Regions from separate parts of the Halomonas sp. H10-59 genome, predicted to be linked through region 2. Evidence: predicted binding sites of a transcription regulator. Region 2 holds the regulator's gene; the other holds the start of a gene.
The links. The regulator PhoB, encoded in region 2, activates phosphate uptake and scavenging genes when phosphate is short. The targets are predictions, from matches to a motif close to TGTCATANNNNTGTCANA.
Positions count from the first base shown of each region.

Region 1: a site for PhoB is predicted at 2,779-2,796, ahead of NFG57_RS03590 (DUF6482 family protein). Genes of this name have one in related genera too.

Region 1 covers NZ_CP098828.1:778,646-786,396, forward strand. Annotated here, with positions in the region: gene NFG57_RS03570 (hypothetical protein) at 1-145, shown strand, start outside; gene rplI (50S ribosomal protein L9) at 162-608, shown strand; gene dnaB (replicative DNA helicase) at 818-2,206, shown strand; gene NFG57_RS03585 (hypothetical protein) at 2,285-2,578, shown strand; gene NFG57_RS03590 (DUF6482 family protein) at 2,975-3,277, shown strand; gene NFG57_RS03595 (DUF393 domain-containing protein) at 3,419-3,799, opposite strand; gene NFG57_RS03600 (cryptochrome/photolyase family protein) at 3,796-5,376, opposite strand; gene hemH (ferrochelatase) at 5,485-6,555, shown strand; gene NFG57_RS03610 (Na+/H+ antiporter subunit G) at 6,647-7,030, opposite strand; gene NFG57_RS03615 (K+/H+ antiporter subunit F) at 7,046-7,315, opposite strand; gene NFG57_RS03620 (Na+/H+ antiporter subunit E) at 7,309-7,751, opposite strand, start outside.
Region 2 covers NZ_CP098828.1:4,710,988-4,718,738, forward strand. Annotated here, with positions in the region: gene NFG57_RS20515 (FAD-dependent oxidoreductase) at 1-888, opposite strand, end outside; gene NFG57_RS20520 (chorismate lyase) at 1,049-1,687, shown strand; gene ubiA (4-hydroxybenzoate octaprenyltransferase) at 1,951-2,844, shown strand; gene phoB (phosphate regulon transcriptional regulator PhoB) at 2,959-3,648, shown strand; gene phoR (phosphate regulon sensor histidine kinase PhoR) at 3,709-5,037, shown strand; gene NFG57_RS20540 (YnfA family protein) at 5,212-5,547, opposite strand; gene cysZ (sulfate transporter CysZ) at 5,639-6,367, opposite strand; gene phoU (phosphate signaling complex protein PhoU) at 6,507-7,241, opposite strand; gene pstB (phosphate ABC transporter ATP-binding protein PstB) at 7,274-7,751, opposite strand, start outside.

The sequences.
Region 1 (7,751 bases), 840 kb from region 2:
TGGACGTAAGGGAATGAACGGGTTGTGGCTGGTCGCGTTCTATCTGCTGCTGATCACCACCTGGCCCATGATTCTCATCGTGCTGGTTGTGGCCCTGATCGATACCTTCGCGGACTTCCGCGGGCGTCTGGGTCACAACAACTGACATAGAGGTTTACGAGATGGAAGTCATTCTGCTCGACAACATTGGCAAGCTGGGCGGTCTCGGTGACAAGGTCACCGTCAAGCCTGGTTACGGCCGCAACTACCTGGTGCCCTACGGTCTCGCCGTGCCGGCCACCAAGGACAACATCGCTGCCTTTGAAGCCCAGCGTGCCGAGCTCGAAGCTCAGGCCGCCGAGCGCAAGGCCGAAGCCGAAGCTCGCGCCGAGCAGCTCAACGACATCGAGCTGTCTCTGGTCGCCAAGTCTGGCGACGAAGGCAAGCTGTTCGGTTCCATCGGTCCGCGTGACCTGGCCGAGGCGATCTCCAGCGCCGGTATCGACGTCGCCAAGAGCGAAGTCCGCATGCCGGAAGGCCCGATCCGCCAGACCGGCGAATACGACATCGTGCTGCACCTGCATGCCGACGTCGACGCCACCGTGCGCGTGGTGGTGGTGGCCGAGTAAGGTCGTCTCCCACGGCAGTGGCAAGGGCGCGGGAGTCACATCCCGCGCCCTTTTTTGTGGCTCGCGATCGCCCGCACGGGTGATCGTGCGACGGACCCGGCTTCGGGTAGACTAAGGCTTGTCTGGAGAGTGGCTGCGCTCGTCGACTTTTCGGACACAGCCTGGATCCAGTGGCATGGCGCCGTGAACAACAGCGAAGAGACAAGCGCATGAGTGACGTCCAGACCATCGATCGTGAAGCCGCGGCGCTGAAGGTTCCGCCGCACTCGGTGGAGGCCGAGCAGTCGGTGCTGGGTGGCCTGATGCTCGACAATCAGGCCTGGGACAATATCGCCGACCGGCTGGTGGCCGACGACTTCTATCGCTACGAGCATCGCCTGGTGTTCAACGCCATGGTGGCGCTGGCCGAGTCGAGCCGTCCGCTGGACGTGGTGACCCTGTCCGAGGCCCTGGAGGGGCGCGACCAGCTCGACACCGTGGGCGGGCTCGCCTACCTGGCGGAGCTGGCCCGCAACACTCCCTCGGCCAGCAATATCCGCGCCTATGGCGACATCGTGCGCGAACGCGCCACCCTGAGAAAGCTGATCCAGGCGGCCAACCAGATCGCCGACGGCGCCTTCAGCCCCAATGGGCGTCCTGCCGATGAGCTGGTCAACGAGGCCGAGCGGCTGGTGTTCCAGATCAGCGAGGATCGCCCCAAGGCCGGCGGCCCCATCGGCATGAGCGAACTGCTGACCAAGGCCGTCGATCGCATCGACGAGCTGTTCAACATGAAAGGCGAGATGACCGGCCTGTCGACCGGCTTTCGCGATCTCGATGACATGACCTCCGGGCTGCAGCCCTCCGACCTGGTGATCGTCGCCGGCCGCCCGTCCATGGGCAAGACCACCTTCGCCATGAACCTGGTGGAGCACGCGGTGGTGTCCAGCGACAAGCCGGTGATGGTGTTCTCCATGGAGATGCCGGCGGACTCGATCATGCTGCGCATGCTGTCGTCACTCGGGCGTATCGACCAGACCCGAGTGCGCTCCGGTCAGCTCGAGGACGAGGACTGGCCGAGGTTGACCTCGGCGGTCAACCTGCTCAAGGACAAGCAACTGTTCATCGATGACACCGCTGCGCTGTCGCCCAACGAGATGCGCTCACGGGTGCGTCGCGTGGTGCGCGAGCACGGCAACCTGGCGATGATCATGATCGACTACCTGCAGTTGATGCAGGTGCCGGGGTTCGGTGACAACCGTACCGGCGAGATTTCGGAGATCTCGCGCTCGCTCAAGGGGCTTGCCAAGGAGTTCGGCTGCCCGGTGATTGCGCTGTCGCAGCTCAACCGCTCGCTGGAGCAGCGCCCCAACAAGCGTCCGGTGATGTCGGACCTGCGTGAATCCGGGGCCATCGAGCAGGACGCCGACCTGATCGGTTTCGTCTATCGTGATGAGGTCTACAACCCGGATAATCCCGACAACAAGGGGCTCGCCGAATTCATCATCGGCAAGCAACGTAATGGTCCCATCGGGACGGTGCACATGGCCTTTATCGGCAAGTACACCCGCTTCGAGGATCTGGCGCCGGACAGCTACGGTGATACCTTCGGCGAATAAACGTGCTTGAGCCTGACCGACGGGCTCGTATAATGCCGCCCCTTGCGATTTCGACAGACACAGTGAAGGAGACCTGACATGGCAGGCGGATTTCGACGCGGCAATCGCCGTCGCGCGCCCAAGCTGGAAGCCCGTGGCGAATTGACCTCGGTGGAAAGGGAAGGCCCGTTCAAGGAATGGCTCGGCATGCCCGATCTGTATCGCTATCACCTGGTAGTGGACGGCGTGGACTACAGCTACCAGACAGAAGACTCCGAGCTGCCGGTGCAGATCGGCGACAAGGTGGTGTTTCGCTACAAGGAGACCAAGGCCGGCAATTGGGTCGACCGCAACTCCCTCGGCAAGGCCATCGATCCCTCCGACTACCAGTAGTCTCACCGCCGGATCCGTCGCCCGCGAGCATTCGTGTCGCGGGCCTTCGTTTTCCCTCCTTCAAGCTCTCCACTTCCTCCCGCAAAGGCGCTGCCTGCCGCTGAAGACCCCCTTTTCTCCGCCGCGATCATGGAGGTCGTTTAACCCGCTGTGCGCGCGAAACGGCCAATATGTATCCAGATCAGAGAAATTCTTCACACCGTCACGGGAATGTCACCCGAAGGGCCCAGGCTGTGCCATGATCAGAGAGTCACATGCGCGGCACAGGGAAATGAAACGAGCGTCATGGTCTGCCGAAATATCATCGGCACGCTCGTCGCCGTAGTGTCGTCACATAAGGAGGGCGGGGGCCACAGGACCCCCGTCGCGACAGGATGAAAAGAGGCGAAAGATACGATGGAAATTAATGATCTCAAGGCCTTTGTCGGCCGCCACGACAACTTCGAGATTCGCGTGATCGGCCATGCCGGCAGCCGTTTTTACCAGGTCGAACTGGAAGACGTGGAAGGTGCCCGCAAGATGCTCTGCCGCCGCGGCAAGCCGGTGTTGTTCCGCTCGCTGGACGACGTCTACCTGGAGCTCAAGCGTGCCGGTATCCACCGCGCCTACCTGGTCCAGCACGTGGCCCACGACGAGGTGATCGGTCGCGAGGCCCACTATGCCGAACCGCTGGCCTCACGTATGCCCCTGGTGTTTTGAGTGACATCGTTCCACACCACCCTGGTGCTGGAACCCTCTCGACGGCAGTCTCGCCGTCTCTGCCTTGCCACTGATGTACCCACGTTCACCGAACAAGTCCCTGGCGCAAGCTGCCAGGGCCCTTGGCGGTGTCGACCTGCCTTATCGCTTCCTATGAGTCCCTGTTAGCCAGGGTCGTAGTCGGGCGAAGCCCAGATAGCCGATGTTCAGCAGTCCACGCAAACCGGGTACGCTGCTTAGCTGCACCCAACGGCGATGACCCAGCGTCGCGTACAATGCGCGAGTGGCATCCATGCCGATGAACCAGCGACCTGTGGCGTCGCGCAGGTGCAGCTTGCCCAGCATGTCATCGAAGCGCTGGCCCCAGGCCTCGGCGCAAAAATCGTCGTCGCGGATATCGATAAAGTGGATCAGCCGGCTGCGCGGATGCCGCCTCAGCCAGGCGATCTCCTTGCGGCATAGTGGGCACTGACCATCATGAAACAGCGCAAGCGGTGTGGCGAGTGACTCGAATGGGCTCATATAGATGCTCCCTGAGGTCGATAGCCGTCGCGGTGGGGACCCTGACCGTAGCTCGGTTCGCATGCCAGGTTGTCGAGAAAGGACGTGGCCTGACGGCGCATGGCGCTGCGCTTGTCATCGCTCATGCGGCGCAGCGAGCCATAGATCAGCTTCATGCGAGGATTGCTCGCCAGGGTGTCGGCGTGACGTTCGAGAAAGTCCCAGTAGAGGCTGTTGAAGGGACAGGCGTCTTCGCCCAGGGTCTTTTTCACGTCATAGCGACAGTGGCGGCAATGGTCAGACATCCGATCGATGTACTTGCCTGACGCACAGTAGGGCTTCGAGCCCATCAGTCCACCGTCGGCGTGCAACACCATGCCAAGCGTATTGGGCAATTCGACCCATTCGCAGGCGTCGGCGTAGACCGCCAGGTACCAGTCGCACAGGGCCTCGGGGCTGACGTCGCACAGCAGAGCAAAGTTGCCGGTCACCATCAGACGCTGGATATGGTGCGCGTAGGCGTTGTCCCGGGTCATGCCGATCGCGCGGGATAGACAGCGCATGCCGGTGTCACCGCTCCAGTAGAAGTGGGGCAGACCCCTGCGGGCCTGCAAGGCGTTATAGCCCTTGTAGTCCGGCATACGGGTCCAGTAGATGCCCCTGACGTACTCTCGCCAGCCGAGGATCTGGCGGATAAAACCTTCCACCGCATTGATCGGTGCATGCCCCTCGAGATAAGCGGTTTCGGCGGCCTCGCAGACCTCTCTCGGGCTGAGCAGGCCAAGGTTCATGGGAGCGGACAGGCGCGAGTGGAAGAGAAAGGGATCGCTGTCGCTGATGGCGTCCTGGACGTCACCGAAGCTCGGCAGCAGGTGATCGATGAAGTGTCTGAGATCGACCAGCGCCTGGCGTCGGGTGACCGGCCAGTGGAAGCCATCCAGACGACCGAAGTGTTCATCGAAGTGTTCCTCCACCAGTGTCAGCACCTCACGGGTCATGTCGTCGACGGTGTGGCGGGGAGGCTTGGGCAGCGTGTAGTGCTGGGGCAGGGGCCGTCGGTTGTCCTTGTCGAAGTTCCACTGGCCGCCCATGGGTTCATCGCCCTCCATCAGCAGGCCGGTGCGGCGACGCATCAGTCGATAGAAGCCCTCCATGCGAGGCTGCCGGCGATGGGACAACCAGTCGCCGAATTCACCAGGCGTGCAGTAGAAGCGGTCGTCCTCGACCCATTGCCAGGGTATCCCGCCCTGGCGGCGCTCCATGGCATCCAGCAGCCGCCATTCGCCGGGCCTTGTGGTGACAATCCGCGAACAGTCGTAGGCTTGCGCGAGGCGTTCCGCCTCCGCCAGCAGGCCATGGGCGTTGTCCGGATCATCGAGGGCGCTGTAGTGGACGCGATAGCCCTTGTCGCGAAGAGTGGCGGCGAAGTGGCGCATGGCCGACAGCATCATGGCGATCTTCTGAGGATGATGCGGCACGTAGCGGCCTTCCTCGGCGACCTCGCACAGCGCGACGACGTCGTCGTCGCCAGTGGTCTGCAAGAGTCCGAGGTCCAGGCTCAACTGGTCGCCGGTGATCAGGATCAAGGATCTGGACATGGGTTCACCAAAAATTGTACAAATCCTCTTCATAGTAACACTTCATTCGAGCCTGATACCCACCGGTGATAGGCTTTGTGCATTCGCTACCAAGAGGAAGTCACCTTCATGGATCAGTCCGTTCCCCCCTCAGTGGTGGAGGCCCATCGCCCGGAGCAGGCGCCGGTCGACCACCCCGCCGTCGCACGTGAAAAGATCGGCGTGCTGGTCGCCAACCTGGGTACGCCGGACGATACCGACTACTGGTCCATGCGCCGCTATCTCAGCGAATTTCTGTCGGACCAGCGGGTGGTCGACTATCCGCGCTGGCTCTGGCAGCCACTGCTGCAGTTGATCATCCTGAGTCGCCGGCCATTTGCTTCCGGGGCGGCCTATCGCAGCATCTGGAACACCGACAAGGACGAGAGTCCATTGCTGACCATCACCAGAAGCCAGAGCGAGAAGCTGTCGACGCGGCTGCGCGCTGAGCTGGGGGACTCGATCGAGGTCAGCTTCGGCATGCGCTACGGCAATCCTTCCACCGACAAGGCGCTCAAGGAGCTGGAGGAGAAGGGATGTCGGCGTATCCTGTTCTTCCCGCTGTATCCCCAGTACGGCTCGCCCACTACCGCCACCGCCTGCGATCAGTTCTTCCGTCAGCTGATGAAGCGCAAGTGGCAGCCATCGGTGCGAACGGTGCCGGCCTACTTCGACGAGCCGGGCTACATCGAGGCCCTGGCTGCCTCGGTCAGCGAACGCCTGGAGAACGAGACGCACCAGCCTTCGGTGGTGGTGGCGTCCTATCACGGCGTACCCAAGCGCTTTCTGGAGGAAGGCGACCCCTACTACTGTCAGTGCAGGAAGACCACGCGACTGCTGCGCGAACGGCTGGGGCAGGCCGAGGACGAAGTGGTTACCGCCTTCCAGTCCAAGTTCGGGCCTGAAGAATGGGTGGGCCCCGCCACCGTCGACAAGGTGGCGGAGCTGGCGCGTCAGGGACACAAGAGAATCGCCGTACTGTCCCCCGCCTTCAGCGCCGACTGCGTGGAGACCTTGGAAGAGATCGAGGAAGAGATCCGCGACGCCTTCATGGAGGCCGGCGGCGAGCACTTCATCTACATTCCGTGCCTCAACGATCGCGACGACCATATCGCGGTGCTGGCCGATATCGTCAAGCGCGAACTGGGCGGCTGGATCTGATCGCTCGGCCTTTCGCGCCACGATAGCCAGACACAGAACGGGCAGCCCATGGGCTGCCCGTTTCGTATCCAGCTTGCATGAAGCTAGGCTTTTAGTCTCGGTCGGGGTGGGGCACCGGCTTATCCCCAACCTCCTCCTCACGGAATTCGAGCGGCTTGCCGCGGGTCTTGTCCAGATACTTGAGGCGCTGGTGCAGGCCAGTCTTGGCCAGCATGTGGGCGCTTACCGGGGCGGTGATGAACAGGAACAGGGTGATCAGCATCTCCTGTAGGTGGGTGCCTTCCTGGGTGGCGCTGAAGTACACCATGGAGCCGGACAGGATGCAGCCCATGCCCAGGGTGGTGGCCTTGGTCGGGCCGTGCAGGCGCATGTAGAAGTCCCGCAGGTGGGCCATGCCCAGCGAGCCGATGAAGGCAAACAGCCCGCCGGCGATCAGCAGCACCGAGATCAGCCCCTCGAGAATGACGTAGAACATGGAATTCTCCCGAAGTTACTCGATGATATCGCCGCGCAGCAGATACTTGCAGACGGCAATGGTGCTGATGAAGCCGAGCAGCGCGATCAGCAGCGCGGCTTCGAAGTAGGTCTTGGAGTTGAGCCACACTCCCATCAGGATGATCAGGGCGATGGAGTTCACGTACATGGTATCCAGCGCCAGGATCCTGTCGGGCATGTCCGGGCCCACGGTCAGGCGAAACAGGTTCAGCAGCAGCGCCAGGCAGACCAGCGCCAAACTGATGGTCAAGGCGGTGTCTAGCATTCGAAGATCTCCTTCAGCGGCTGCTCGTAGCGTTCGCGGATGGTGCGGATCAGGGTCTGTTCGTCACGCACGTCCAGAGCGTGGATCAGCAGCGTCTTGCCGTCCATGCGCAGGTTGGCCGACACCGTTCCTGGGGTCAGGGTGATGGTGCTGGCCAGCAGGGTGATGGTGAATCGCTCCTCGAGCATCAGCGGATACTCGACGAAGTGGGGCCGAGTGCGGCGCCAGGGATTGATGATGATCCAGGCCACCTGCATGTTGGCCACCACGATGTCACCGATCACCCGGAAGAAGAAGCGCAGCAGTTTCCAGGGCTTCTTTACACCGGGCTGCATGTCCCAGAAGGGGTAGGTCAGCCAGGGGATGAGCACGGCCAGAAAGCCGCCAAGCAGCAGGTGACCGACCGAGACCGTGTTGACCAGCAACAGCCACACGA
Region 2 (7,751 bases):
CTGCAGCGGCTGCACGTACATGGCATTGACGCCATCCACCGAGGCCACATCACCCAGCGCATGAACACGAGGATCGGAGCTTTTAAGGTAGCGATCGACGACGATAGCATCACCATTTGTCGCGATACCGGCCTCTCGCGCCAGCCGAGAGCGCGGCTTCAGGCCGGTGGCCACCAGCACCATATCCGCCTCCAGCTCATGGCCGTCGTCGAGGTGCACACCGATGTCACCACCGGCACCTTCGAGCCTGCTCACCAGACGGCCATGGATGACGTCGATGCCGGCCTCGATGAAGGCCTGGCTCAGGGTCTGACCCAGTCGCCGGGGCAGCAACCTGGGCAGCAACGAGGGTTCAGGGCCGACCAGGCAGACGCGATGACCACCGGCGTGCAGATCGTTGGCAAATTCACAGCCGACCAGTCCGAGGCCGACGATGGCCACCCGAGCCGGGCGCCCCAGCGCCTCGAGGCCTGCCGAAAAACGCCGATAGTCGTCGAGATCATTGATCGAGAACACCCGTCCGGCCAGAGCATCGGGAATCTCGAAGGGCGCCACGGGGCTGGCACCGGTGGCAATCACCAGATCCGACCAGGGCAGGCGTTCCTGGCCCAGGCTCAGGGTGCGCGACGCCAGATCGATGGCATCGACCCTGGTGTGGGGACGTACCACCGCGCCCAGTTGATCGGCCAGTTCCAGCGCCGAGCGCGCGGCCAGCCGGTCCGCCGCCAGGCCCTTGGCGAAGCCGGTGGACAGCAGCGGTTTGGAATAGTCATCGCCTGAGTCGGCGCTGATCAGGGTGATCGGTCGGTGGGCGTCCAGCGCCCGCACCTGGCGTGCCAGGCCTATGCCCGCCATGCCGGTACCGATGATGGTCAAGGGTCCTTGCATCGCTTCCTTCGACTCTGCCGACGACCGCCGGGCGGTCGCTGTTGAAGCTGGGCCGGCCCGCACGGGGCCACACCAGCGGGTGAGTGCTGGGCCACATGGTACACTATGCGCCGACCGACCGGAGCACCGCCTCCGGTGACGACAGCCCTGCCGAGGCCGCATGACACAGCTTCCTTCCACATTCCGCTCCCTGGGGGAGCGCTCGGGGTCCGGACCGGGTAATCCCGCGCCAGCCACAGCCTCTTCGCCGAATGCCGACGCGGCCGATATCGTCGACCCCGGCTGGGTGTCGCTGGCCTCCGGTGGCATCGCGGTGCCCGCTGACTGGCACGCCTGGCTGGCCTCGCGGGACTCCCTGACAGAACGCCTGATCGAGGCGGCAGGCGCCGGGCACTTTCGCGTACGCCTGCTGGCGGAGGCCAAGGGACTGCCGTGGCCTGACGAGGCCCACGTGCTGGGTCTGGCCAGCGACGAGCAGGCCTGGCTGCGCGAGGTCGCCCTGTGCGTGGACGAGGAGCCCTGGGTGGTGGCGCGCAGCGTGGCGCCGATCGTCGAGCGTCACGACGCTCCCTTCGAAGGCCTCGGCGAGACCTCTCTCGGCAGCTGGCTGTTTCGCCAGCCCGACCTCGAGCGCAGCGCCATTCAGATCGGCCGTAACACCAGGCCGATCCACGGCTATACCGGGCTGTGGCAACGCCGCTCGGTATTTCGTCACAGCGGCTGGGTGCTGCTGGTGCAGGAGAGCTTTATGCCGGCCATGGGCCGGGCGTTGTCGCTGCCGGCCTCTGCCACCGGCTGACTCCCTGTCGTCGCCCGCTTCGGACACCGAGGCGCCAACCATGGCGTGGGCTGACGGTAGCCCGCCGAAGCCCTGTACGGATGATGATGGCCTGCTGGTCTTGTCGTGCCGGTCGAGCCTGGCTGGGCTCGCCTTGCTGGTCATGGCCGTCGGCTCGCGCTAGGCTGCGCCAAGGCTTCTCGGCGATGTTTCTCCGAGAAGCGACTTTTGCCCGGCTTACGCCTCATTTTCGCCTGACCTGCGCCAGAGCATGAGAGAGACCGATGGATCGTTCGCTGCTGCGTCCCCCTGGATACCTGAACCGAATTCCCGACTTTCTGGCGCTGATGCGTCTGGACCGCCCCATCGGTACCTGGCTGTTGATGTGGCCGACCCTGTGGGCGCTTTGGGTGGCCTCCGAGGGTATTCCGGCCCGTGACACCCTGCTGATCTTCGTCGCCGGCGTCTACCTGATGCGGGCGGCGGGCTGCGTGGTCAACGACTACGCCGATCGCCACTTCGATGGCCACGTCAAACGCACCAAGAACCGACCGCTGGCCACCGGCCGCATCAGTGAGCGGGAGGCCAAGGTGCTGTTCGTGTGCCTGCTGGGATCGGCCTTCGCGCTGGTCTGGCTGACCAACGGCTTTACCGTGTGGCTGTCGTTGATCGGAGCGGTGCTGGCCGCCAGCTATCCCTTCATGAAGCGCTACACCCACTTCCCCCAGGTGGTGCTGGGCGCGGCCTTCTCCTGGGCCATACCGATGGCCTTCGGCGCGGTGCTCGGCGAAGTCCCGATGGTCGCCTGGCTGCTGTTTACCGCCAACGTGCTGTGGACGGTGGCCTACGACACCGAATACGCCATGGTCGACCGCGACGACGACCTCAAGATCGGCATCAAGTCCACCGCGGTACTGTTCGGCCGCTGGGACACCCGCATCATTGCGCTGTTGCAGCTGGCTACCCTGGGGCTGCTGGCCTGGGCCGGCAGCCTGCTGGCGCTGGGCGGCTTCTACTGGCTCGGCTGGCTGGCCATGGGCGCGACCTTTGTCCACCAGCAGCGGCTGATCAAGAGCCGTGACCGCGACCGTTGCTTCCAGGCCTTTCTCAACAACCACTGGTCGGGCCTATTGCTGTTCGCCGGACTCGGACTGAGCCTCTATCCCTCCCTCGGGTGAGGGAAATGCCCGTCTCGGTCGCTCGACAATGGATACAATGTCATCTAATTGTCACATTGACGTGGTGTCATTTGTCACCGTCGAGTGTAAGACCCTGACCAAGAGGCTCCCGGGATGACCGCCAAGACCGTACTGATCGTCGATGACGAAGCCCCGATCCGCGAAATGATCGCGGTGGCGCTGGAAATGGCCGACTACCGGGTGCTCGAGGCGGACAATGCTCAGGCCGCCCACGCCATCATCGTCGATGACCAGCCCGACCTGCTGCTGCTGGACTGGATGATGCCGGGCACCAGCGGCATCGAACTGGCCCGCCGGCTCAAGCGCGAGGAAACCACCGCAGAGCTGCCGATCATCCTGCTCACCGCCAAGGGTGAGGAGGACAACAAGATCCAGGGCCTCGAAGCCGGCGCCGACGACTACATCACCAAGCCATTCTCGCCGCGAGAACTGGTGGCCCGACTCAAGGCCGTGCTGCGACGCGCCACTCCGCGGGGCGTCGAAGACCCGGTGGAGGTGGAAGGCCTCAAGCTCGACCCGGTCAGCCATCGCGTCAGCGTCGACGGCAAGTCACTGGACATGGGCCCCACCGAATATCGCCTGCTGCAGTTCTTCATGACCCACCAGGAGCGCGCCTACACCCGTGGCCAGTTGCTCGATCAGGTCTGGGGTGGCAACGTCTACGTGGAAGAACGTACCGTCGACGTGCATATCCGCCGCCTGCGCAAGGCCCTGGGGGAACCCCATCAGCAACTGATCCAGACCGTACGCGGTACCGGTTATCGCTTTTCGGCCAAGGTCTGAGCGAGCCATCGACGCAACGCAGCACCAGGAGGGATGAGGTGAACGGAGCCGAGAACTGACGTGGGTCGTCTGTGGAGACGAGAAGTCTGGCGCCTGGCCGTGCTGGTGGGTCTCGGCGCCTTGCTGGGCTGGCCCTTCTCGCTGTCCAGCGTAGGCATCGGCCTGGGCCTGGCGCTTGGGCTCAGCTATCACCTGCGCAACCTGCACGCGATGCACGACTGGCTGACCCACCGCCCCCAGCAGGAACCTCCCACCGCCAGTGGCCTGTGGGGCGAGCTGTTCGATCGCCTCTATCGCTACCAGAAAGGCCAGCGGATCACCCAGCGCCGCCTGCGCTCGACCCTGCAGCGTATCCAGGAATCGTCCGAGGCAATGCGCGACAGCGTGGTGATGCTCGATCGCCACGGCGACCTGGAGTGGTGGAACAGCTCCGCCGAGCGCATGCTCGGCCTGAAGCCGGCGCTGGACCGCGGCCAGCACATCACCAACCTGCTGCGCGACCCGCGCTTCGTCGGCTACTTCAATGCCCGTGACTACCGCGAACCTCTGAGCCTGCCCTCCCCCATCGACGAGAACATGATCCTGCAGTTCCAGATCACCCTGTACGGTGACGATGAACGCCTGGTCATGGCCCGCGATATCACCCGTCTGCATCGCCTGGAACAGATGCGCCGCGACTTCGTCGCCAACGTCTCCCACGAGCTGCGCACGCCGTTGACCGTGCTGACCGGCTACCTGGAGACCTACAGCGACATGGCCGGCATGCTGCCGGAACGCCTGGGCAAGGGGGTCGCCCAGATGCAGAGCCAGACGCGCCGCATGCAGAATCTGGTCAACGACCTGCTGCTGCTGTCACGACTCGAGAACGACCAGGGCGGCAGCGACCACGTTCGCCTCGACCCCACCACCCTGCTGCAGGCGGTCAAGCGCGACGCCGAGGCATTGTCAGGCGGCCGCCAGCAGATCGAGGTCGTCGTCGAAGAATCGCGCAGTCTCACCGGCAGCGAGAAGGAGATGCACAGCGCGGTCTCCAACCTGGCCTTCAATGCGGTGCGCTACGCCGGTGACGGCGCCCATATCACGCTACGCTGGCGTGCCTACGGCGAAGGCGCCTGCCTCGAGGTGGAAGACGACGGCGAAGGCATCGATCCGAGGCACCTGCCACGCCTTACCGAACGCTTCTACCGGGTCGACAAGGGCCGCAGCACCGCCACCGGTGGTACCGGCCTGGGGCTTGCCATCGTCAAGCATGTGCTGCTGCGCCACGAGGCACGCCTGGATATCGACTCCCGACTCGGCGGGGGCGCAACCTTCCGCTGCATCTTTCCCTCGAGCCGGCTGGCAGCGGCCGACCCGGTGGCGCTCGGCCGCGCCGGCGCTGTGCACTAGGGCTTGTCTGAAAAGTGCCTGCGCTCGGTAATACGGCGTTAAAAATCGGATCAACATGCTCATTTACACCCCGTAAACTGCGCTTTCTCACCGATTTTTGCCTTGTCTAACCTTCGCTCGTCGACTTTTCGGACAGCGCCTAGGCCCCGCCAGGACGAACAGGGCGTGCTCCCATCAGCTCCTGGGCCCCAGCAGGATGACCGCGGCACCCACCAGACACAGCACTCCCCCGATCAGGTCCCAGCGATCCGGCAGGCGCTGCTCGACCCACCACAGCCAGCCCAGCGACGCCACGATGTAGACGCCCCCGTAAGCGGCAAAGGCACGCCCGGCGTAGTCGGCATCGATCTGACTGAGCAGCCAGGCGAAGGCCACCAGACTCGCCACCGCGGGCAGCAGCCACCATGCCGAGGCGTCATCTCGCCACCAGCGCCACACCGCAAAGCAGCCGGCGATCTCGGCCAGCGCCGCCGCGATATAGAGCAAAAGACTTGGCAACAGCGCCGTCATGGCCACTCCCTGCTATCCCCTTTTGACGCCGCACCATTATCGGCAGCACCGACAGTGCTGCTCAACGCCATACGTCCACAGGAAGTGCCTCTCAACGCCGAACCACCGGCAACTGCCGATAGTGCTGATCCCACATCAGCACCGCGCCGGCCACGGCCCCGGGGATCAGAAACAGGTTGGCCAGCGGGATCCAGGTGATCAAGGTCACCAGGCCACCGAAGCTGAGACTCGGCCACCAGCGCGCCGACAGGCGCTTGCGCATATCGGCGAAGCTGACCTTGTTGTTATCCATCGGGTAGTCGAGGTAGGTGATCGCCATGACCCAGGCGCTGAAGGCTGCCCACAACAGCGGCGCGATCAGGTTGACCACCGGAATCCAGCTCAGGATAAACAGCCCGATCATGCGCGGCAGGATATAGGCCAGCTTCAACAGCTCCCTGCCCAGGGCGTCGAGACCGGTCTTGAGCCAGCCACGATCATCGATGGGCTCGCGGCCGGTCAGCTCGACCTCGGCCCGGGCTGCCAGGAAGCCGTAGAAGGGGGCGGCGATCAAGTGGGTAACCAGGGTAAAGCTGAAGAACACGATCAGCACGAGGCTGACCACAAACAACGGCCAGATCAGCCAGTCGAGCCATTCCAGCCAGCTCGGCACCATGGCCATCCAGCTATCGAGCCAGCCACCGAACTCACCGAGCACGTAGCTGAGCATGCCGGCGTAGACCAGCAGGTTGACCAGAATGGGAAGAAACACATAACGACGCAGGCCCTGGCTATAGACCAGGCGGGTTCCGCGGCGGACCGCCTCGAGGGCATTCAGCATGACATCGATCCTTGGCAGTGGCTGAAGATGACAGTGCCCCAACGACATCGGGCCATCGTCTCGACGATGGCCCGATGCTCAGAGTGCAGGCAACGACCCTGACGGGGCCGGCCTATTGACGCCGCTCAGGGCGTCGAGGTCAAGACGTGCTGCTGTCGTCGAGCAGTTCCTGGTTGAGGTCGTCAGGGGCGATGTGACGGATATCAAGGCCCTTGACCAGATAGATGACGTACTCGGCCAGGTTGTTGGCGTGATCGCCGACACGCTCCAGCGCGCGCAGGATCCACATGATGCCCAGTACCGGAGAGATCGAACGCGCATCCTCCATCATGAAGGTCATCAGCGAGCGCATGGCGCTCTGGTACTCGCTGTCGACCCGCTCGTCTTCCTGCACCACCTGCATCGCCAGTTCGGTGTCGAAACGCGCGAAGGAGGTCAGGGCGTCACGCATCATGTGACGCACGTGCTCGCTGATATTGCGCACCTCGACGAAGCCGCGGGTGCCGTTGTTGCCGTCGACCAGTTCGATGGCGTTGCGCGCGATCTTGCTGGCCTCATCACCGATACGCTCGAGATCCGACGCCGCACGAATCACCGCCAGTACCAGTCGCAGGTCAGAGGCCGCCGGCTGACGGCGTGCCAGCACGCGGGTGCACTCGTCGTCGATCTTGACCTGCATGTCATTGACCGCGCGGTCGTTGTCGACCACACGAGAGGCCAGTGCAGAGTCGGCGTCGAGCAACGAACTGACGGCATCCTGCACCTGCTTTTCCACCAGGCCACCCATGGCCATCAGGTGGGTCTTGAGTTCCTCGAGCTCATGATTGAACTGCCTCGAGATGTGCTGGCTGTGGGTATCGCTGGTGATATCCATGAAGGTCTCCTGAAGAAGCATGGGACGGGACGCTAGCCCACCATGCGTCCAGTGATGTAGTTTTCGGTGCGCCTCAGGCGCGGATGCGTGAACAGGGTGTCGGTCGGGCCGTACTCCACCAGCTCACCGTTGTGCAAAAACGCCGTATAGTCCGACACCCGCGCCGCCTGCTGCATGTTGTGGGTCACCAGCACCAGGGTCAGATGCGGCTTGAGTGTGCGAATCAGCTCCTCGATCTTCAGCGTCGAGATCGGATCCAGGGCCGAGGCCGGCTCGTCGAGCAACAGCACCTCGGGTTCCACCGCCAGGGTCCGGGCGATGACCAGACGCTGCTGCTGGCCTCCCGAGAGCGACCAGGCCGATGCCCGTAGACGCCCCTTGACCTCGTCCCACAGCGCCGCCGACTTCAGTGCCCATTCGACCACATCGTCGATGCGGCGCTTGCTCAAGCCTCCCTGCAGACGCAGGCCAAAGGCGACGTTGTCGTAGATCGACATGGGGAAGGGGTTC